3 regions of the Streptomyces sp. NPDC085524 genome follow, and region 2 is predicted to be linked to each of the others. Evidence: predicted binding sites of a transcription regulator. Region 2 holds the regulator's gene; each other region holds the start of a gene.

Region 1 (7,510 bases), on a different contig from region 2:
AGGGCGTAGGAGAGCGGGCCGCGGTTCGCCGCGACGAGTACCTGAGAAGCCATGCGGCACACCTAGCCCGGCCGGGTCCCCCTCAAACCATGCGAAACCTCACGCCACGCGACGCACGGCGTACTCCTTGACGCCCAGCATCGGCGGCCGCTCCTCGGTGTCCACGGGGTGCGTGTGCGGTACGAAGCCCTCCGGTCCGCGCTCGAACTGCGTGAGCTCCGGACGTACGAGGTGCCCGCGCGACAGCCGGACCAGGGCCGTGCGGTAGATCGCCGCGGCCATCCGGCCCAGCGCCTGCCCGTCCTGGTGGCGGTGCAGCCGTACGCCCACGTCCACCTGGGCCAGCGCGTCCAGCCCGACCGTGTGCAGCGCGTCCACCAGCAGGCCCAGCTCGACGCCGTACCCGACGGGGAACGGCAGCCGCTCCAGCAGGGAGCGGCGCACGGCGTACTCGCCGCCCAGCGGCTGCACGAAACCGGCCAGCTGCGGCCAGTGCAGGTTCAGGAGGGGGCGGGCCACCAGCTCCGTGACCCGGCCGCCCTGACCCGATGTCTTGCCGGAGACGAGCCCGTCGAACTCTGTGCCGAGCGGGCGGTCGTACATCGCCTTGACGAACTGCACGTCCGGGTCGGTCAGCAGCGGCCCGACGATCCCGGAGACGAAGGTCGCCGAGAAGTCCCGCAGGTCGGCGTCGACGAAGCAGACGACGTCCCCGGTGGTCGCCAGCAGCGAGCGCCACAGCACCTCGCCCTTGCCGGGCAGGGCCGGGATCCGCGGCAGTATCCCGTCGCGGTGCACCACCCGGGCGCCGGCCTTCGCGGCTACCTCGGCCGTCCGGTCGGTGGAGCCCGAGTCGATCACCACCAGTTCGTCGACCAGCGGGACCGGCAGCCCCTCGATCAGCTCGCGCCGGATCACCTCCACGATCGACCCGACCGTCGGCTCCTCGTCGAGCGCGGGCAGGACCACGCTGACCGTGGTGCCCGTCGCCCGTTTCCGGTCGAGCAGCTGGTCGAGCGGTCGGTCGGCGGCTGACCAGGAGCGGGCTGCCAGCCAGCGCTCCACCTCTTCCAGCACCCTCAGCACTCCCTGCGTTTCGGCGTTATGGTGCGATATGTGATCCATCTCGCGGTTCGGACAGCCATCTCAGCCGCCCGGACCTTCGGTTACAGTCTTGAACAACGCGAAGGACCACCGCATGCCGGGGGTCCCCGCGTACAAACGCACCGGCGCGCCACAGAGCGCGTGTGCCGGTGCCATACCGCTCATCCAGAGGGGCAGAGGGACACGGCCCGTTGAAGCCCCGGCAACCCTCCAGTCGGTTCTCGCGATGCGATACGCATCCCGCGGGGTCCCCGGCTAGGGAAGGTGCCAATTCCGTCTCATGGCGAAGTGCGCCATGGGGAAGATGAGGAGAAAGGGCCTCGCCATCATGGCTGCACAGACTGTCGCCACCTCTGTTGACCTCGGACCTGCCAACGGTCTTTCCTGTCGCGAGTGCGGCACCCGCTTCGAGCTCGGCCCCATCTTCGCGTGCGCCGAGTGCTTCGGACCGCTCGAGGTCGCCTACGACCTTCCCGCCGGTACTGGTTCGTCCGAAGACGTGGAAGCCCTGCGCGCCGCGATCGAGGCCGGCCCGAACAACATCTGGCGCTACGCCCCGCTGCTGCCCGTCCCCGCGGACGTGGCCTCCAAGCCCAGCCTGAACCCCGGCTTCACCAAGCTCGTGGACGCGGCCAACCTGGCCAAGGAGCTCGGCGTCACCGGCAAGCTCTACGTCAAGGACGACTCCGGCAACCCGACGCACTCCTTCAAGGACCGCGTCGTGGCCATCGCCGTCGAGGCGGCCCGCGCGTTCGGCTTCACCACGCTCTCCTGCTCCTCCACCGGCAACCTGGCCGGCGCCGTCGGCGCCGCGGCCGCCCGCGCCGGCTTCCGCTCCTGCGTGTTCATCCCGCACGACCTGGAGCAGGGCAAGGTCGTCATGGCCGGTGTCTACGGTGGCGACCTCGTCGGCATCGAGGGCAACTACGACGACGTCAACCGCTTCTGCTCCGAGCTCATCGGCGACCCGCTGGGCGAGGGCTGGGGCTTCGTCAACGTCAACCTGCGCCCGTACTACGGCGAGGGCTCCAAGACGCTGGCGTACGAGATCTGCGAGCAGCTCGGCTGGCAGCTGCCCGACCAGATCGTCATCCCGATCGCGTCCGGCTCGCAGCTGACGAAGATCGACAAGGGTCTGCAGGAGCTGATCAAGCTCGGCCTCGTCGAGGACAAGCCGTACAAGATCTTCGGCGCCCAGGCCGAGGGCTGCTCCCCGGTGTCGGCCGCCTTCAAGGCCGGCCACGACGTGGTCCGCCCGCAGAAGCCGAACACCATCGCCAAGTCGCTGGCGATCGGCAACCCGGCCGACGGCCCGTACGTCCTGGACATCGCCCGCCGCACCGGCGGTGCGGTCGAGGACGTCAACGACGAGCAGGTCGTCGAGGCCATCAAGATCCTCGCGCAGTCCGAGGGCATCTTCGCCGAGACCGCGGGCGGCGTGACCGTCGGCGTCACGAAGAAGCTCATCGAGAACGGGCTGCTCGACCCGACGCTGACCACCGTGATCCTCAACACCGGTGACGGCCTCAAGACCCTGGAGGCGGTGGCCGCGGACAGCGGCCAGACCGCCACCATCCGCCCGAGCCTGGACGCGTTCCGCGCCGCCGGCCTGGCCTGACCACCCCCTACGCACTACCGGAAAGGCAGTGTCGCCATGAGCGTCAACGTCCGCATCCCCACCATCCTGCGCACCTACACCGGCGGCGCCGCCGAGGTGACGGCCGAGGGTGCGACCCTGGCCGAGGTCATCGAGTCGCTGGAGAAGAACCACCCCGGCATCGGCGCGCGCGTCCTGGACGACCAGGGCAAGCTCCGCCGCTTCGTGAACGTCTACGTGAACGACGACGACGTGCGCTTCGAGGGCGGGCTGGAGGCGGCGACGCCGGACGGCGCCGGCGTCTCGATCATCCCGGCCGTCGCGGGCGGCTGCTGACCGGACGCCCACGGGCTTCCGACAGGATCTCCATAAATTGAATTGCCCCCTCCGCTGGAAGCGGAGGGGGCAATTCTGCTTGATTGGGCACGGTAGAGTTGGGGAAGTCCCCTCCGCTGTTCTTGCCCGGTGCATATGAACGGGTCGCGTGAGGGTCGACATCTGGTCAATGTGCGGGTGCGGTTTGGGGCTTTGGCGGGATATGTCAGGCCCGAGTTGCCCTGGAATATGTCAAATTTTCACTTCATTTCAATGTATCTGGGTGTCCAGATTTCTCGTCGGATTGACCTGTTGCAGACAGCATCGGCGCAGATACATTCAGCCTCGGTCGACGCGTTCCGACGCAAGTGATGACCCGGTAACGCGAAGTGCGTTCCCGCGCAAGGGCCAGTAATAGGGGAGTTAGGCATGGCTCAGGGCACCGTCAAGTGGTTCAACGCGGAGAAGGGCTACGGCTTCATCGCGGTCGACGGTGGTGCGGATGTGTTCGTCCACTACAGCGCCATCCAGATGGACGGATACCGCACCCTTGAAGAGGGTCAGCGGGTCGAGTTCGAGATCTCGCAGGGCCAGAAGGGTCCGCAGGCGGACATGGTCAAGCTCGCACTCGGCTGAGTCCCGGAGCGATCGACCACCGACGCGACACGTACGCGCGCACCCGCGTACGCGCAGACACAACGAGGGGCCTGCATCCGAGGAGGGATGCGGGCCCCTCGTGCGTTTGCCGTACGTCCCTTGGGCCACGGCCCGGCGTTACCCCAAGCCGCTTGCACTCGTGGGGGTCGAGTGCTAATCATTGGCGTTAGCACTCTCCGGTTGAGAGTGCTACTGAACGAGGACCGGGTCGGTGAGGCCCGCAGGGTCCGGCGGGAAGGAACCGCCGGGCACGCAGGCCGTCCGTCGCGGGCGCGGGCGCGGTCCAGGAGCAATCCACCGCTGTCCGGGAGGACCACTTCAGATGGCCAAGATCATTGCGTTCGACGAGGAGGCCCGCCGCGGCCTCGAGCGTGGGATGAACCAGCTCGCCGACGCCGTCAAGGTCACCCTTGGCCCCAAGGGTCGCAACGTCGTCCTTGAGAAGAAGTGGGGCGCCCCCACGATCACCAACGATGGTGTTTCCATCGCCAAGGAGATCGAGCTCGAGGACCCGTACGAGAAGATCGGCGCCGAGCTGGTCAAGGAAGTCGCCAAGAAGACGGACGACGTCGCCGGCGACGGTACGACCACCGCCACCGTCCTCGCCCAGGCGCTCGTCCGCGAGGGTCTGCGCAACGTGGCCGCCGGTGCCAACCCGATGGCCCTCAAGCGTGGTATCGAGAAGGCCGTCGAGGCCGTCTCCGCCGCCCTGCTCGCCCAGGCGAAGGATGTCGAGACCAAGGAGCAGATCGCTTCCACGGCCTCCATCTCCGCCGCCGACACCCAGATCGGCGAGCTCATCGCCGAGGCCATGGACAAGGTCGGCAAGGAAGGCGTCATCACCGTCGAGGAGTCGCAGACCTTCGGTCTGGAGCTCGAGCTCACCGAGGGCATGCGCTTCGACAAGGGCTACATCTCGGCGTACTTCGCCACCGACATGGAGCGTATGGAGTCGGCTCTCGACGACCCGTACATCCTGATCGTCAACTCCAAGATCGGCTCGGTCAAGGACCTGCTGCCGCTCCTGGAGAAGGTCATGCAGTCCGGCAAGCCGCTGCTGATCATCGCCGAGGACGTCGAGGGCGAGGCCCTGTCGACCCTGGTCGTCAACAAGATCCGCGGCACCTTCAAGTCCGTCGCCGTCAAGGCCCCGGGCTTCGGCGACCGCCGCAAGGCCATGCTCGGCGACATCGCCATCCTCACGGGCGGCACGGTCATCTCCGAGGAGGTCGGCCTCAAGCTGGAGAACGCCGGTCTCGACCTGCTCGGCCGCGCCCGCAAGGTCGTCATCACCAAGGACGAGACCACCATCGTCGACGGTGCCGGTGACAGCGACCAGGTCGCCGGTCGCGTGAACCAGATCCGCGCCGAGATCGAGAACTCCGACTCGGACTACGACCGCGAGAAGCTCCAGGAGCGCCTCGCGAAGCTGGCCGGCGGCGTGGCCGTCATCAAGGCCGGTGCCGCGACCGAGGTCGAGCTCAAGGAGCGCAAGCACCGCATCGAGGACGCCGTTCGCAACGCGAAGGCGGCCGTCGAGGAGGGCATCGTCGCCGGCGGTGGCGTGGCCCTGCTGCAGGCCTCCTCGGTCTTCGAGAAGCTCGACCTGTCGGGTGACGAGGCGACCGGCGCCAACGCCGTGAAGCTCGCCCTGGAGGCCCCGCTCAAGCAGATCGCCGTCAACGGTGGTCTCGAGGGTGGCGTCGTCGTGGAGAAGGTCCGCAACCTGACCGTCGGCTGGGGCCTCAACGCCGCGACCGGCGAGTACGTCGACATGATCGCCGAGGGCATCATCGACCCGGCGAAGGTCACCCGCTCCGCGCTGCAGAACGCGGCGTCCATCGCGGCCCTCTTCCTCACCACCGAGGCCGTCATCGCCGACAAGCCCGAGAAGGCCGGCGCTGCTGCCGGCGGCGGCATGCCGGGCGGCGACATGGACTTCTGATCCACCGCGGGCCGGCCTCCGGCCCTGGTGGATCGGCTGTTCTTCACGTACCGAGGGCGGCACCCCTTCCTGACGGAGGGGGTGCCGCCCTCGGGCGTTTCCGCGGTGCGGTGCGGTGCGGTTCATGCTCGGGTGCGGGTCAGGCCAGCGGGTCAGGCCAGCTGCTTGAGGAAGTACACGTCCTCGTGGCCGCCCGGGAAGCCCGGGACGCGGGCCGTTTCCACGTAGCCGTGGCGGGCGTAGAAGGACGGGGCCTGGAAGGTGAACGAGGAGACGAGGACGCTCGCGCAGCCCCGGGCCCGGGCCTCTTCCTCGGCGGCGGCCAGGAGCTTCGCGCCCCAGCCGGCGCCCCGGCTGTCCTCGCGGACCCAGGTCATCGCCATGCCCGCCCGGTCGCCCCAGCTCCAGCCGCTGAGCCCGGCGACGAGCTCTCCGTCCGCGTCGGTGATCCGCACGGTGAACTCGGACTGCTCCTGGCCCGGCGTCGCGGCCTGGTTGAAGACGTCCAGCTCCTTGCTCAGGCGCGCGTCGAGCTCGGCGTCCGGGCCGCCTGTGGTGATCCCCACCCCGTTGTCGTTCATGGGGTCATCGTGCGGGTCGGAAGCCGGTGGTGTCGATCTCGAATCCGAAGGGGGCAGGGACGGGCAGGGGCTCGCCGAAGGACACTGTCCTGCGGGAGCGGTATCCGTGCGGGGAGGGTTCCCAGAAGCAGGTGATCTCGGACGCTTGCATGTCGACGACCAGGTGGACGGGGACGAGCTGTCCGTACACGTCCAGCTTCTCGTGCCAGTCCACGTCTTTCGTGGACACCGAGGTGAACTCGGTCACCAGGGAGAGTGCCGCTGCGTCCAGATGCCTCCCCTCGCCCTCGAAGCCGGACTCGTCCACCACGTAGAGATCGGGGCCGTAAGCACGTCCTGCTTCAGGGAACTGGAAGAGGAACGGCGCGATGTCCGCGACATGTCCTTCCGGGGCGTGGGCCTCGAGTTGCTTGCGCAGTGCCCGCATGGGGCGGTAGTAGCGGCGCAGGGACCACGGCGACACGACGATCTTCCCCCGGATGAGCTCGGCCTTGAAGCCGTCTGGCGTGTTCAGCTCCGCGACCGTGCGCAGGAGGTCTTCGAAGGTCGGCGGCGCCGACAACGTCTCTATCGGTGTGGCCCGCTCGATCATGATGGTCACCCGTCGTCCTCCGCACGGCGTGCTGTGCTGAGCCCGTGCCTCATCCCAGGCTAGTGCCGAGGTCGTTTCCGTGCCCGGTCCTCGGGACGGGTCCCCATCGACCGGGTGGTTTTGGTTGACTCGGGGCATGAGCGAAAGCAGCGCACTCTTCGTCAAGATCTGCGGCCTCAAGACCGCCCACGACGTCGACGTGGCCGTCGAGGCCGGGGCCGATGCCGTCGGGTTCGTGTTCGCGCCCGGGAGTCCGCGTACGGTCGACGCCGCCACCGCGCGGGTGCTGGCGGCGCGGGTGCCGGACGAGGTGCTCACCGTCGGGGTGTTCCGGAAGCAGACGGTCGAGGAGGTGCGCCGGTTCGCCGAGGAGAGCGGTGTACGGGGTGTGCAGCTGCACGGCGAGGAAGGCCCCGAGGACTTCGCGGCGCTGCGCGCCGAGGGCCGTACCCTGCTGCGGGCCACCGCCGAGCAGGTGGAGCGGTGCGGTGAGTACGGGGAGGACCTGCTGCTGCTGGACGCCCCCGACCCCGGCTCCGGCAAGCCCTGGAACTGGGGCGCGGCGGACTTCACCGCCCCCGAGGGGCACTGGCTGCTCGCGGGCGGGCTGAACCCGGGCAACGTGCGGGAGGCGGTCGAGGTCACCGGCGCGTGGGGCGTGGACGTGTCCAGCGGGGTCGAGTCGGCGCGCGGCGTGAAGTCGCCCGACCTGATCCGCG
Region 2 (7,510 bases):
GCCCGCCGCCCGCGCCACCTGTGCCGCCTGACCGGCCGTGAGGTGGCCGTGCTCGGTGGCCAGCGCGGATTCCGCTTCGAGGAAGGTCGACTCGATGACCAGCATGTCGCAGCCTTCCGCGAGCGCCTCCACCCCCTCGCACAGCCGGGTGTCCATCACGAAGGCGAACCGCTGCCCCGCCCGGTGCTCGCTGACGTCGTCCAGCGACACCTCGCCGAGCCGCCCCTCGCGCTGGATCCGGCCCACGTCCGGCCCCTCGACCCCGTGCCGCGCGAGCAGCTCGGGGACCATGCGCCGGCCGTCCGGCTCGGTGACCCGGTAGCCGAAGGACTCCACCGGGTGCGAGAGCCTGTGCGCCTCCAGGGCGTACGACGGCCCTTCGGCCACGGGAAGCATCCCGTCGCCCACCACCGGGGACTCCTCCAGCAGCACGGTCTCCCGGTACGCCGTCGCGTACCGCAGCCGGTCGAAGAACTTCTGCCCCGATGCCGGGTAGTGCGCGCTGACCGGGTGCGGCACCCGGTCGAGGTTGATCCGCTGGATCACCCCGGCGAGCCCGAGGCTGTGGTCACCGTGGAAGTGGGTGACGCAGATCCGGTTGATGTCGTGCGCGGCGACGCCGGCGCGCAGCATCTGCCGCTGCGTGCCCTCGCCCGGGTCGAAGAGGATGCCCTCGCCGTCCCAGCGCAGGAGGTAGCCGTTGTGGTTGCGGTGGCGGGTGGGCACCTGGCTGGCGGTGCCCAGCACCACGAACTCTCTTACGGACATCTGCGATCCCGGTCAGCCGGGCGGCCACTGGAGGCCGCGGCCCCCGAGGACGTGCAGGTGTGCGTGGAAGACGGTCTGGCCGGCGCCGGCGCCGGTGTTGAACACGACCCGGTAGCCGTGGTCGTCGATCTTCTCTTCGGCGGCGATGTTCCCGGCCTCACGCAGTATGTCGGCGATGACCGTCGGCTCGGCGGCGGCGAGGGAGGCCGCGTCGGGGTAGTGCACCTTCGGGATGACGAGCACGTGCGTGGGCGCCTGCGGGTTGATGTCCCGGAAGGCGACGATGGTCTCGGTCTCCCGGACCACCGTCGCGGGGATGGACCCCGTGACGATCTTGCAGAACAGGCAGTCGGCCTGCGGTTCCCCGGCCATTGCTGAGCCTCCCGTGGTGTTGATCAGTCCGCGCATCGTATCGGCCACCGGCGCCGCCCCGTCCGGAACGACCGCCCGAAGGGCATCTCCGCGGCCGGGGGCGGCGCGGCCCCACCAGGACCACCGCCCCGTCGGCACCACGGCCCGCCAGGGCGCGCGTACCGCCGGGCCCGGGCCCGGCCCGCCGAAGCCCGTGCACCGCCGACCCGGGCCGCCCCAGCCCTCCGGCTGCCTCAGCCCCCGGGCCGCCCCAGACCCCGGGCTGCCTCAGCCCCCGGGCCGCCTCCGGCCCCCGGCCCCCGGCCCCCGGCCCCCGGACGGTGTCAGCCCCAGCGTCCCGTGCGCGCCAGCAGCACCGCCGTCGCCGCGGTCCCCGCCGTGGAGGTCCGTAGCACCGAGCGCCCCAGCCGGTACGGCTGCGCCCCCGCCCCCGCGAAGACGGCGAGCTCCTCCGGGGAGACCCCGCCCTCGGGGCCGACCACCAGCATGACGGAACCGGCCGCCGGGAGCTCCACCGTGGCCAGCGCCCCGGAGGGGGTGTCCCGGTCCTCGTGCAGGACCATCGCCAGGTCGGCGTCGGCCAGCAGCTGCGCCACCTGCTTGGTGGACATGGCCTCGGCCACCTCCGGGAACCGGACCCGGCGGGACTGCTTGCCCGCCTCCCGGGCCGTGGCCCGCCACTTGGCCAGGGACTTGGCCCCCCGGTCGCCGCGCCACTGGGTGATGCACCGCGAGGCCTGCCACGGCACGATCGCGTCCACGCCGGTCTCGGTCATGGTCTCCACCGCCACCTCGCCCCGGTCCCCCTTGGGCAGGGCCTGCACGACGGTGATCCGGACGGCCGGTTCGGCCTCCTCGAAGACCCCGGACACCGAGACGACGAGCCGGTCCTTGCCCTCCGCCGCCTTCACCACGGCCTCGGCCCAGCGCCCGCGGCCGTCCGCGAGGACCACCGCCTCGCCCGGGTTCAGCCGCTTCACGGAGACCGCGTGCCGGCCCTCCGGGCCGTCCAGGACGAACTCCGGCCCCGCGGGGACCTCCTCGACCACGAACACGGGGGCGGTCATGACGCACTCCTCATCTGCATGTCCTTCAACACTCGCTGCGCCTCGGCCAGTTCGGCCGCCAGCACCTCCACCAGCTGCCCGGCGGGCAGCGCCCGCGCCAGCCGGTGTCCCTGGCCCGCCCACAGCGCCATGCCCTGCGGGTCCCCGGCCGCCGCGGCGGCCTTGCGCAGCCCCGAGGTCAGATGGTGCACCTGCGGGTACGCGGCGGGGGCGTAGGGCCCGTGCTCCCGCATGAAGCGGTTCACCAGGCCCCGGGCAGGCCGCCCGGAGAAGGCCCGGGTCAGCTCGGTCCGTACGAAGAGCGGGTCGGTCAGCGCCCGCTTGTGCAGCGGGTCCGCCCCCGACTCGGGGCACACCAGGAAGGCCGTGCCGAGCATGGCCGCGACCGCACCCGCCGCCAGCAGGGCCGCGATCTGCGAGCCGCGCATCAGGCCGCCCGCCGCAGTGATGGGCAGCGCGACCGCTTCCCGTACCTGGGCGACCAGCGCGAGCAGCCCCAGGGCGGCCGTGCCGTCGGCCTGGGGGTCGTCGCGGTGCGTGCCCTGGTGGCCGCCGGCCTCGACGCCCTGGACGCAGACCGCGTCGGCGCCGGCGTCCTGTGCGCTGCGGGCCTCCTCGGCGGAGGTCACGGTGACGACGGTGTACGTGCCCGCCTTGCGCAGGGCTGCGAGGGCCTCGGGCGCGGGGCAGCCGAAGGTGAAGGAGACGACCGGGACCGGGTCCTCGAGGAGGATGGCGAGTTTGGCGTCGTAGCCGTCGTCGCTGGTGCCGATGATCTCCTCCTCGGCGAGGGAGATCGCGTACCAGCTCGCCTCCCCGGCGAGCTGTCCGCGGTACGCCTCGACGGCGGCCGGGTCCACGTAACCGGTCTGCGGCATGAAGAGGTTGACGCCGAAGGGGCGCCGGGTCAGCGCCCGCACCTGTTTGATCTCGTGGTACATGCCGTCGGCGGTCTTGTAGCCGCCGGCCAGGTAGCCCAGTCCGCCCGCTTCGCACACGGCTCCGACGAGTGCGGGGCAGGAGCCGCCGCCGGCCATGGGCGCCTGCACGATCGGGTGAGGGGAGAGACCGCTCGGTGCCGAGGACATGGACTGCATCGTGCCACGTCCCGCCCGGTCGGCCGAATCACCGCATTCGCCTGGCATAGTCCGCTTCCCGGCGTGGCCGGATCCGGTCCGCGACGGCCCTGGCGGCCCCCTCCCCCACCGCACGGAGCCCGGTCCGGGGACACTCCCCGGGCCGGGCTCCTGTGCGTGCGTACGGGCCGGTCAGCGGCCGTTGAAGGCGTCCTTCAGGCGGCTGAACAGACCCTGCTGGCCCGGCGCGAACTGGCCCGTCGGCCGCTCCTCGCCGCGCAGCTTCGCCAGCTGGCGCAGCAGCTCCTCCTGCTGGGCGTCCAGCTTGCCCGGGGTGGTGACCTCGACGTGGACGATCAGGTCGCCGCGCCCGCCGCCGCGCAGGTGCGTGACGCCGCGCCCGTGCAGCGGGATCGCCTGGCCGGACTGGGTACCGGGCCGGATGTCGATCTCCTCCAGGCCGTCGAGGGTCTCCAGCGGGCACTTGGTGCCCAGGGCCGCCGCCGTCATGGGGATGGTCACCGTGCAGTGCAGGTCGTCCCCGCGCCGCTGGAACGTCGGGTGCGACAGCTCGTGGATCTCCACGTACAGGTCGCCGGCGGGGCCGCCGCCGGGGCCGACCTCGCCCTCACCCGCGAGCTGGATCCGGGTGCCGTTCTCGACACCGGCCGGGATCTTGACCGTGAGGCTGCGGCGGGAGCGTACCCGGCCGTCGCCCGCGCACTCGTGGCACGGGGTCGGGACGACGGTGCCGAAGCCCTGGCACTGCGGGCAGGGGCGCGAGGTCATGACCTGGCCCAGGAAGGACCGGGTGACCTGCGAGACCTCACCGCGGCCGCGGCACATGTCACACGTCTGCGCCGAGGTGCCGGGGGCGGCGCCCTCGCCGGAGCAGGTGGTGCAGACGACGGCCGTGTCGACCTGGATGTCCTTGGTCGTCCCGAAGGCGGCCTCGTCCAGCTCCAGGTCCAGGCGGATCATCGCGTCCTGGCCGCGGCGGGTCCGCGAGCGCGGGCCGCGCTGCGAGGACTGGCCGAAGAAGGCGTCCATGATGTCGGAGAAGTTGCCGAAGCCGCCCGCCCCGAAGCCGCCCGCGCCGCCGCCGCCCGAGGAGGACAGCGGGTCGCCGCCGAGGTCGTAGACCTGCTTCTTCTGCGGGTCCGACAGCACCTCGTAGGCCGCGTTGATCTCCTTGAAACGCTCCTGCGTCTTGGGATCGGGGTTCACGTCCGGGTGCAGCTCGCGCGCGAGCCGCCGGAATGCCTTCTTGATCTCATCCTGGGATGCGTCGCGGCGTACGCCGAGAGTGGCGTAGTAGTCCGTGGCCACTTACGACTCCGCCAGGATCTGTCCGACGTAACGTGCCACTGCGCGTACCGCTCCCATCGTTCCGGGGTAATCCATGCGGGTCGGTCCGACCACGCCGAGCTTGGCGACCGTTTCGCCGCCCGAACCGTAACCGACCGAGACGACGGACGTGGAGTTCAGTCCCTCGTAGGCATTCTCATGCCCGATCCTTACGGCCATCCCCGACTCGTTGGCCTCGCCGAGCAGCTTGAGGAGCACGACCTGCTCCTCAAGCGCCTCGAGCACCGGCCTGATCGTCAGGGGAAAATCGTGTCCGAAGCGGGTGAGATTGGCGGTGCCGCCGATCATCAGCCGTTCCTCGGCTTCCTCGACCAGGGTTTCGAGGAGTGTCGCGAGCACGGTGGACACCGTGGCGCGGTCATCGGCCTCGAAGGACTCGGGGAGGTCCTGGACGAGCGGGGGCACGTCGGTGAACCGACGGCCGACGACGCGGCTGTTGAGCCGGGCCCGCAGATCGGAGAGGGAGGCCTCGCCGAAGGGGGTCTGGCAGTCGATCAGCCGCTGTTCGACGCGCCCGGTGTCCGTGATCAGTACGAGCATCAGGCGCGCGGGGGCGAGCGAGAGCAGCTCCACGTGCCGGACGGTCGACCGGGTCAGGCTCGGGTACTGCACGACGGCGACCTGGCGGGTGAGCTGCGCGAGCAGCCGCACCGTGCGGCCGACCACGTCGTCGAGGTCGACGGCGCCGTCGAGGAAGTTCTGGATGGCCCGCCGCTCGGGGGTCGACAGCGGTTTGACCCCCGCCAGCTTGTCGACGAAGAGGCGGTAGCCCTTGTCGGTGGGGATCCGGCCGGCGCTGGTGTGGGGCTGGGCGATGTAGCCCTCTTCCTCCAGCACGGCCATGTCGTTGCGCACGGTGGCAGGCGAGACCCCGAGCCGGTGCCGCTCGGTGAGCGCCTTGGAGCCGACCGGCTCCTCCGTCCCGACGTAGTCCTGGACGATGGCGCGCAGCACTTCGAGTCTGCGTTCGCTGAGCATCGCGCACACCTCCAGCTGTGGTCCGTTGCCCTGTCGTTGGCACTCTGGGCGTTCGAGTGCCAGAGATCCCCCGCTCAGTGTACGGCCGGGTAGTAAGACCCTGGCAAGGGAGGCCCGCCAGGGTAGCGTCGCGGCATGGACGTGCGTTGGGAAGAGGCGGGCTGGGAACGGCTGACCGGACGGGCCGGGCGCAGACGGCTCCCGGTGTGGGACTGCAGCGTGGGACTGGTGGTGGGCGACGATTCCGTGCTCCTCGTCGACCCCGGTTCGTGCCTGCGCGAGGGCGCGCAGGTGCGTGCGGAGGCCGAGCGGCTGACCGGCCGGCGAGTGACCCATATCGCATTCACGCACGGCCATTTCGATCACGTTCTGGGCGGGGCCGCCTTCTCCGGCGCGGAGGTGTACGGGGCGGTCGGCCTGGACGCGCTGCTCACCACGGGCCGCGAGGAGCTGCGTGACGACGCCGTGCGGCACGGCCTGGCGGACGCGGAGGCCTCGGAGGCGGCGGACCTGCTGGTGGTGCCGAAGCACCTGGTGTCGGGCGAGTGGACGCTGGAACTGGGCGGGGTGCAGGTGCTGCTGGCCAACGTGGGCCCCGGGCACACGCGGCACGATCTGGCGGTCTTCGTGCCGGGCGAGCGCGAGACGGTGTTCTGCGGGGACCTGGTGGAGGAGTCGGGCGAGCCCTCGGTGGGCCCGGACGCGACGCCGGGGCAGTGGCCCGCCGCCCTGGACCGGCTGCTGTCGCTGGGCGGGGAGGAGGCGTTGTACGTGCCGGGCCACGGAGCCGTCGTCGACGCGGCCTTCGTCCGTGCGCAACGCGCCACACTGGCGGGCCGTTTCGGCGTGTCGTAGCCATGACGGCCGTACCTCTCCTACGCTCGGCCGGATGCGCGAGTACTCCCCCGACCTGACCCCCCAGTGGAAGCGCCCGAAGGCCGTGCCGGAGGTGGCGGCCGAGCCGGACCTGGTGGTCGAGGTGGCCGGTACGGACTTCTGCGGCGCGGTGGTGTCCTGCGAGGCGGGCACGGTGACCCTGGAGGACCGCTTCGGCAAGCGGCGGGTGTTCCCGCTGGAGCCGCGCGGGTTCCTGCTGGACGGCGCCGTGGTGACCCTGACCCGCCCCTCGCGCGCCCCCGCCGCGCCCTCCCGTACGGCCTCGGGCTCGATCGCCGTCCCGGGGGCCCGGGCCCGGGTGGCGCGGGCGGGCCGCATCTACGTGGAGGGCCGCCACGACGCGGAACTGGTCGAGAAGGTCTGGGGTGACGACCTGCGCATCGAGGGCGTGGTGGTGGAGTACCTGGAGGGCGTCGACGACCTCCGGGCGATCGTCGACGACTTCGCCCCGGGCCCGGACGCCCGCCTGGGCGTCCTGGTCGACCACCTGGTGCCCGGCTCGAAGGAGTCCCGCATCGCGGCCTCGGTGACCTCGCAGGACGTCCTGATCGTGGGCCACCCGTACATCGACGTCTGGCAGGCGGTGAAACCGTCCGCCCTGGGCATCCCGGCGTGGCCGGTGGTCCCGCGCGGCCAGGACTGGAAGACGGGCGTCTGCCGGGCGCTGGGCTGGCCGGAGAACACCGGCGCCGCGTGGCAGCACATCCTGTCCCGCGTGACGTCGTACAAGGACCTGGAGCCGACGCTCCTGGGCCGCGTCGAGGAACTGATCGACTTCGTCACGGTGGGCGGCGCCGCCTGAACCCCGCCGGGGTCCCGGCGGCGTGCGGTCAGTCCACCAGGTCCCGGACCACGGCGTCGGCCAGCAGCCGCCCGCGCAGGGTCAGCACGGCGCGCCCCGCCTCGTACGGCGCGGCCTCCAGCAGCCCGTCCGCGAGGGCCCGGCGGGACGCGGCGAGCCCGGCGGGCGCGAGCAGGGACAGC
Region 3 (7,510 bases), on a different contig from region 2:
CATGAGATGCCCGGTGCGTTCGGAATGCGCCGCGCACGCACTCGCCGTCCGCGAGCCCTACGGCGTGTGGGGCGGCCTCACCGAGGACGAACGCGAGGAACTGATGGGACGCGCCAGGCACCGCCTGATCCCCGCGTCGAGTGCGATCGCACCGATCACGCCGCACTGACGGAACACGAGACGAAACGCCTGAAGGAACGTTTCACCTCCGATCCCCGACCCTCGAATCCCGAATCCCTCCGAACCGCCGCCCGCGCCCGGGCGTGCCGGGACTCCGGCCCGCACGTCACGCGTTCGGCCGTGCGCACGAACCCGTGTGCGTACGGCCGGCGCGTGCGTGCGGCAGGCGCGAACGGTCGGCGCGCGCGTGCATGCGTACGGCGCGCGGGCAGGGTCGGCGCGCCCCCCACGGTCAGCGCGCGGCGGCCCGTTCCAGCTCGGCCAGGGTCGCGGCCACGGCCGGCACCCTGGCCAGGTCGGGCAGGGTCAGCGCCACGACCTCCCGCTCCACGGCCGGTTCCACGGCCAGGGTGCTCACTCCCTTGGCCCGTACGGACTCCACCGCGAGCTCCGGCAGCACCGCGACGCCCAGCCCGGCGCCGACCAGTCCGACCACCGCCGGGTAGTCGTCGGTGGCGAAGTCGATGCGGGGGGTGAAGCCCGCGCCCTCGCACACCTCCACCAGATGGCGGCGGCAGCGCGGGCAGCCCGCGATCCAGGGCTCGTCGGCCAGCTCCGCCATGCCCACCCGGTCCGCTCCGGCCAGCCGGTGCCCCTCGGGGACCAGGCCGACGAGCCGGTCCGTCAGCAGCGGCCGCACCACCAGGTCCTCCCACTCGGCGGCCGACCCGGCCGAACCGCCGTACCGGAACGCCAGCGCCAGGTCGCAGTCGCCCTCGCGCAGCATCTCCACCGAGCGCGGCGGCTCGGCCTCTACCAGCGAGATGCGGGTGCCCGGATGCTCGGCGCGCATCGCGGCGAGCGCGGTCGGCACCAGGGTCGAGCTGCCGCTGGGGAAGGAGACGAGGCGGACCCTCCCCGCGCGCAGCCCGGCGATGGCCGCGACCTCCTCCTCGGCCGCCGTCAGCCCGGCCAGGATCCCCGCGGCGTGCCGGACCAGGGCCTCACCGGCCTGGGTCAGCCGCATCTCGCGGCCGGTGCGGATGAGCAGCGGCGTGCCGGCGGACTGCTCCAGCGCTTTCATCTGCTGGGACACGGCCGGTTGGGTGCAGCCCAGCTCGCGGGCGGCGGCGGAGAAGGAACCGGTCCCGGCGACGGCGCGCAGGACCCGGAGATGACGTGCCTCTATCACCCTTCGAGCATAAGCCCTGCTTTGATCACTGCGCGAATACTCCCGTGACGCTTTGGGGCGATCCGGCTAGCGTGACCCCCATGGGACCCATGCATCTCGCCTCCGTGAACCTCGGCCGCGCGACGGCCGTCGACTACACCGACGCGGAAGGCGGGGTGACGGGCCACGGCAAGCGCCCGGTCCCCGGGCCGGTCCGCGTCTTCGCCCCCGGCTCGAAGGCCACCGGCCACGGGAGCGGCCTCGAAGGTGACGCCGTCTGCGACCGGCGCCACCACGGCGGCGACCACCAGGCCGTGTACGCGTACGCCCGCGAGGACCTGGACTGGTGGGAGGCCGAACTGGGCCGCGAGCTGCCCGGCGGGATCTTCGGCGAGAACTTCACGACCTCCGGCATCGACCTGAACGGCGCGCGGCTCGGCGACCGCTGGCGGGTCGGCCCGGACCTCGTGGTCGAAGTGGCCTCGGCCCGCATCCCGTGCCGGACCTTCCAGGGAGCGCTCGGCGAGCGCGCCTGGGTCAGGCGGTTCACCCAGGGGATGCGGCCGGGCGCGTACCTGCGCGTGATCGAGGAGGGGCACGTCTCCCCCGGCGACCCGGTCGAGATCATCCACCGCCCCGACCACGACGTGACGGTCTCGCTCTGGTTCCGGGCCTTCACCACCGAGCGGAGCCTGATGCCGCGCACCCTGGCGGCGGGCGCCGCGATGGAGCCGGAGGCCCACGCGGACGTGCACGAGTACATCGAGAAGTACGGGTCGTCGAACGGGGCGCAGTAGAGCCGTCACCGGGGGCCGCTAGGTTGCGCCTATGACGACTGCGTTGATTACGGGATCCACGGCGGGCATCGGCGCCGCCTTCGCCAGGCGGCTCGCGGCCCAGGGGCACAACCTGGTGCTGGTGGCACGCGACACCAAGCGGCTCGGCGAGCAGGCCACCGAGCTCCACGACCGGCACGGCATCGAGGCCGAGGTGCTGACCGCCGACCTCTCCACGGAGGAGGGCATCGCGGCCGTCGAGGAGCGGCTGGCCGACCGCACGCACCCCGTGGACCTCCTGGTCAACAACGCGGGCTTCGGCAACAAGGGCCGCTACCTCGAGGTCACCATGGCCGACGAGCTGACGATGCTGAAGGTGCACATCGAGGCCGTCCTGCGGCTGACGTCGGCAGCCGCCGAATCGATGCGCTCGCGCGGCCGCGGCGGCGTGATCAACGTGGCCTCGGTCGCCGCCTTCGTGCCGCGCGGCACGTACGGGGCCAGCAAGGCGTGGGTCGTGCAGTTCACCCAGGGGGCGGCGAAGGACCTGGCGGGCTCCGGGGTGCGGCTGATGGCGCTGTGCCCGGGATTCGTCCGTACCGAGTTCCACCAGCGGGCCGGCATGGGCACCGACAACATCCCCGGCTGGATGTGGCTCGACGCCGACAAGCTGGTGGCCGCAGCCCTGGCCGACCTGGCGCGCGGCAAGACCGTCTCGATCCCGGACCCCCGCTACAAGGCACTGATGGGCGTGGTGAAGCTGACCCCGCGCGGGCTGCTGGGCGGGGTGTCCTCGCGTACGGGACGGAAGTACGGACCCCAGTGACAAACCGGGCCGAAAGGGTGAATTCTTCCTAGACTGGATGTGCCCCATCGAGCCCGGGAGACACCATGACCAGATTCGTACAGATAGTCGACTACGAGACCAAGCAGCCCGAGGCCCTGAACGCCCTCCTCGACAAGTACGTCGCGCAGAGCCAGGGCAAGCGCACGGTGACCCACAGCATGATGGGCAAGGACCGCGAGTCCCAGAACCACTACGTCGAGCTGGTCGAGTTCCCCTCGTACGAAGAGGCCATGAAGAACTCGGGCCTGCCGGAAACGGACCGGATGTTCCAGGAGATGGTGGCCCTCTGCGAGGGCATGCCGACCTTCACCAACCTCGACGTCGTCCGCGACGAGCACCTCAACACCATGATGGTGAACCGGATGTTCGACGACATCGCGCTGAAGGGCGACATGAGCGCGATCGACGAGGTCTTCGCCCCGGACTACATGGACCACGACGTCATGAAGGGCACGGAGCCGAGCATCGGCCGCGACGCGATCCGCGAGGACGTGACGGGCTGGCGGAACGCCTTCGACTTCACGTTCACGAAGAAGGCGCAGCTCGCGCAGGACGACTGCGTCACCACCGTGTGGACGTGGACCGGCACCCAGAAGGCCGACTTCATGGGCATCGCCAACACCGGCAAGACCTGTTCCATGGACGGCACCACCACCTTCCGCTGCGAGGACGGCATGATCAAGGAAGGCTGGTGGCACTACGACGCCATGTCCCTCATGCGGCAGCTGGGAGTGATGGAGTAGCGCACGGCCCGACCGCACGCCGGCCGGGAGAACGGAAAGGCCCCCACCGCACTCGCGTGCGGCGGGGGCCTTGTCCGTTCAGGCGTTCAGCCCTTCAGGCCGTCAGCCTCAGTGGCTGTGGCCGTGACCGTGGCCGTGACCGGCCTCGGCCTCTTCCTCCGCCGGCTTCTCGACGACCAGGGTCTCGGTCGTGAGCAGCAGGGAGGCGATGGAAGCGGCGTTCTCCAGCGCGGAGCGGGTGACCTTGACCGGGTCGATGACGCCGGCCTTGACCAGGTCGCCGTACTCGCCGGAAGCGGCGTTGAAGCCCTGGCCCTTGTCGAGCTCGGCGACCTTCGAGGTGATGACGTAACCCTCGAGACCGGCGTTCTCGGCGATCCAGCGCAGCGGCTCGACGGCGGCGCGGCGGACGACCGCGACACCCGTGCCCTCGTCGCCGGACAGGCCCAGGTTGTCCTCCAGCACCTTCACGGCGTGGACGAGCGCGGAGCCACCGCCGGAGACGATGCCCTCCTCGACCGCGGCGCGGGTCGCCGAGATGGCGTCCTCGAGGCGGTGCTTCTTCTCCTTGAGCTCCACCTCGGTGGCGGCGCCGACCTTGATGACGCAGACGCCGCCGGCGAGCTTCGCCAGGCGCTCCTGCAGCTTCTCGCGGTCCCAGTCCGAGTCGGTGGACTCGATCTCGGCCTTGATCTGGTTGACGCGGCCGAGGACCTCGTCGGAGGAGCCGGCACCGTCGACGATGGTGGTGTCGTCCTTGGAGATGGTCACGCGGCGGGCGGAGCCCAGCACGTCCAGACCGGCCTGGTCGAGCTTGAGGCCGACCTCTTCGGCGATGACGGTGGCACCGGTGAGGGTGGCCATGTCCTGGAGCATCGCCTTGCGGCGGTCACCGAAGCCGGGGGCCTTGACGGCCACGGCGTTGAAGGTGCCACGGATCTTGTTGACGACGAGGGTGGAGAGCGCCTCGCCCTCGACGTCCTCGGCGATGATCAGCAGCGGCTTGGAGCCACCCGCCTGGATGACCTTCTCGAGCAGCGGCAGCAGGTCCTGGATGGACGAGATCTTGCCCTGGTTGATCAGGATGTACGGGTCGTCGAGGACGGCCTCCATACGCTCCTGGTCGGAGACCATGTACGGCGAGAGGTAGCCCTTGTCGAAGGCCATGCCCTCGGTGAACTCCAGCTCCAGGCCGAAGGTGTTGGACTCCTCGACGGTGATGACACCGTCCTTGCCGACCTTGTCCATCGCCTCGGCGATGAGCTCGCCGACCTGCTGGTCCTGCGCGGAGAGCGCGGCCACGGCGGCGATGTCGGACTTGTCCTCGATCGGGCGGGCGGTCGCGAGGAGCTCCTCGGACACGGCCTTGACCGCGGCGTCGATGCCCTTCTTCAGGGCGGCCGGGGAAGCGCCGGCGGCGACGTTGCGCAGACCCTCGCGGACCAGCGCCTGGGCCAGCACGGTGGCGGTGGTGGTGCCGTCACCCGCGATGTCGTTGGTCTTGGTCGCCACCTCCTTCACGAGCTGGGCGCCCAGGTTCTCGTACGGGTCGTCCAGCTCGACCTCGCGAGCGATGGTGACACCGTCGTTGGTGATGGTGGGCGCGCCGAACTTCTTGTCGATGACGACGTTGCGGCCCTTGGGGCCGATCGTCACCTTGACCGTGTCGGCAAGCTTGTTGACGCCGCGCTCGAGGGCGCGACGGGCGTCCTCGTCGAACTTCAGGATCTTCGCCATGGGAGCGGTTCAGCCCTCTCGAAAACTCGGGTTTAACGAACTGCGCCCCTCGCCGCCCGGCAATCAGCGGGGTGACCAGGGGCGCAGCTCAAAGCAGTACTGGAGAAGCGAATTACTTCTCGACGATCGCGAGCACGTCGCGAGCCGAGAGGACGAGGTACTCCTCGCCGCTGTACTTCACTTCGGTGCCGCCGTACTTGCTGTACAGCACGATGTCGCCGACGTTGACGTCCAGCGGGAGACGCTGGCCGTCCTCGAAGCGACCCGGGCCCACGGCGAGGACGACGCCCTCCTGGGGCTTCTCCTTCGCGGTGTCCGGGATGACCAGGCCGGAGGCCGTGGTCTGCTCGGCGTCGAGCGGCTGGACCACGATGCGGTCCTCAAGCGGCTTGATGGCAACCTTGGAGCTGGCGGTCGTCACGATCCGACCTCCCCCTTCGGAGATCCGGGGTTAACTGTCTGAGGTGGCGACCAGGTCGATCCGTCGTCGCGGGTGCCGGATCTGCCTGTCGCTGTGTTGGCACTCACCCGGGGCGAGTGCCAGGTGCGACACTATTCCGGCGATTAGCACTCGGTCAAGCGGAGTGCCAATTCTCGCCGTACGGCGTTGCGCGATCCCGCCCCTGAACCCCGGAAACACGGGCGTACGCGCGTTCGGGATCACTACGCTCGCGCCATGACCAGACTCGGCCCGGGCAGGCCGCACGCGGGATGGCGGCGGCGGTCGATCCCGATCACCGTCTGCCTCGCGGCCGGGGTCTACCTCCTGTCGAGCGCCGCGCCGCGCCTGGCGATCCAGCTGACCGGCGTGGCGGGCACGTTCCGCGCCGAGCAGTGCCGGGAGGCCCCGTACCAGGCGGGCGAGCGCGCCCTGACCTGCACGGGGAGCTTCACTGCGGCCGACGGCTCGTTCACCCTCACGGCGGTCGAGGTGGACACCGTGTTCGATACCCCGCCGGCCGGCCCGGTGGCGGTGACCGTCAGCGGGCCGCAGGCGGATACGGCCGTCCGGCGCAACGCCCTGGTCTGGCTCGGCCCGGCCACCGCAGGCGCACTGGTCCTGATCTACCCGACCCGAACGGCAGCGGCCGCCCTGAGCCGCTTCCGCCAGCCGGCAGCGACCAAATCCAGCCCCGCCGGCGCTTGAGGCGCGGGGTCCGGGGCGGAGCCCCGGGAGCTCCGGGCGCAGCCCCCTGTACGGCAACGCACACCGCCCGCGAGACTGCCGTACATGACGACCCGTCCGACACACCCGGCACACCCGGCACGCCCGGCACGCCCGGCACGCAAGCCGATGCACTGGGGAGCGGACCTCACCGTGGCCCTCCTCACCGCCCTGGCACTGGGAGCGGTGTCGCTCGTGGCCCTCTTCTACGTCACCGTCGACGAGTTCGGGCTGCTCGAACGCACCGACAGCGCCGCCGGCCAATGGCAGGGCCTGCCCCTCACCGCCCCGGCGTTCACCGTCCTCGGGGTCCTGTGCGGCGCCTCCACGCTGACCGCCCTCTGCTTCCGTCGGCTGCGCGCACCGTTCTCCACCACCGTGCACGCCCTGGCTTCCGTGGCGCTCCTCGGGCTGCTGCTGATCATGGCGGGCGCCTCGTACGAGACCGGCCACCCGGCGGAGACCAAGCCGGATCCGGCCGCCACCGAGCCGAGCCGGCAGTGCCGCAGCGGCGGCGACAGCAGCGAGTGCCCCGGGGGCTGAGGAACCACCGCGAGGACATAAACGTCATAGACGACATGAAGATAAAGCACCTCAATGCCGACCAGATCGGACGGAAGGCTTCCGGAACCCCGACCACACCGTCACGCCCCTCCCTCACCCCGAAGGACGTCGGCGGCATCCCGTGCGCGGGCTGAAACCCCTGACCTCGGCCGGCGCCCGCCGCCGCACCGAGGCGCTGCTCCTGGTCTTCGTCACCGCCATCGCGGTCTTCGGCCATGCCGCCGCGGGCCTCGCCATGAACGACGAGCTGCCGCCCAACCTGGCGGGCTTCACGCTCAGCCTGACCCTGCTGGCGCTGGTGGGACACCTGGGCGTGCGCCGGTTCGCGGCCTATGCGGATCCGCTGATCCTGCCCCTCGCCCTGCTGCTCACGGGGCTGGGGCTGGT

Evidence for each region. The regulator HrcA, encoded in region 2, represses chaperone genes, less so after heat shock. The targets are predictions, from matches to a motif close to TTNGCACTCNGNNNNNCNGAGTGCNAA.
Region 1: groL (chaperonin GroEL) is a predicted target of HrcA. The motif match lies at 3,804-3,830, and genes of this name have one in related genera.
Region 3: groES (co-chaperone GroES) is a predicted target of HrcA. The motif match lies at 5,959-5,985, and genes of this name have one in related genera.

The regions. Positions count from the first base shown of each region.
Region 1 covers NZ_JBITTH010000026.1:101,662-109,171, forward strand. The annotation lists gene ACIGFK_RS32495 (trehalose-6-phosphate synthase) at 1-53, opposite strand, end outside; gene ACIGFK_RS32500 (glucosyl-3-phosphoglycerate synthase) at 100-1,077, opposite strand; SAM riboswitch class I at 1,263-1,415, shown strand; gene thrC (threonine synthase) at 1,409-2,722, shown strand; gene ACIGFK_RS32510 (MoaD/ThiS family protein) at 2,759-3,037, shown strand; gene ACIGFK_RS32515 (cold-shock protein) at 3,446-3,652, shown strand; gene groL (chaperonin GroEL) at 3,996-5,618, shown strand; gene ACIGFK_RS32525 (GNAT family N-acetyltransferase) at 5,771-6,199, opposite strand; gene ACIGFK_RS32530 (Uma2 family endonuclease) at 6,204-6,791, opposite strand; gene ACIGFK_RS32535 (phosphoribosylanthranilate isomerase) at 6,928-7,510, shown strand, end outside.
Region 2 covers NZ_JBITTH010000014.1:167,279-174,788, reverse strand. The annotation lists gene ACIGFK_RS22770 (ribonuclease Z) at 1-768, opposite strand, end outside; gene ACIGFK_RS22765 (histidine triad nucleotide-binding protein) at 781-1,140, opposite strand; gene ACIGFK_RS22760 (16S rRNA (uracil(1498)-N(3))-methyltransferase) at 1,464-2,207, opposite strand; gene ACIGFK_RS22755 (nitronate monooxygenase) at 2,204-3,295, opposite strand; gene dnaJ (molecular chaperone DnaJ) at 3,476-4,612, opposite strand; gene hrcA (heat-inducible transcriptional repressor HrcA) at 4,613-5,629, opposite strand; gene ACIGFK_RS22740 (MBL fold metallo-hydrolase) at 5,765-6,484, shown strand; gene ACIGFK_RS22735 (DUF3097 domain-containing protein) at 6,519-7,328, shown strand; gene hemW (radical SAM family heme chaperone HemW) at 7,357-7,510, opposite strand, start outside.
Region 3 covers NZ_JBITTH010000025.1:135,322-142,831, forward strand. The annotation lists gene ACIGFK_RS31915 (WhiB family transcriptional regulator) at 1-169, shown strand, start outside; gene ACIGFK_RS31920 (LysR family transcriptional regulator) at 413-1,312, opposite strand; gene ACIGFK_RS31925 (MOSC domain-containing protein) at 1,402-2,088, shown strand; gene ACIGFK_RS31930 (SDR family NAD(P)-dependent oxidoreductase) at 2,120-2,893, shown strand; gene ACIGFK_RS31935 (ester cyclase) at 2,959-3,657, shown strand; gene groL (chaperonin GroEL) at 3,766-5,394, opposite strand; gene groES (co-chaperone GroES) at 5,507-5,815, opposite strand; gene ACIGFK_RS31950 (hypothetical protein) at 6,071-6,541, shown strand; gene ACIGFK_RS31955 (DUF6234 family protein) at 6,626-7,102, shown strand; gene ACIGFK_RS31960 (FtsW/RodA/SpoVE family cell cycle protein) at 7,245-7,510, shown strand, end outside.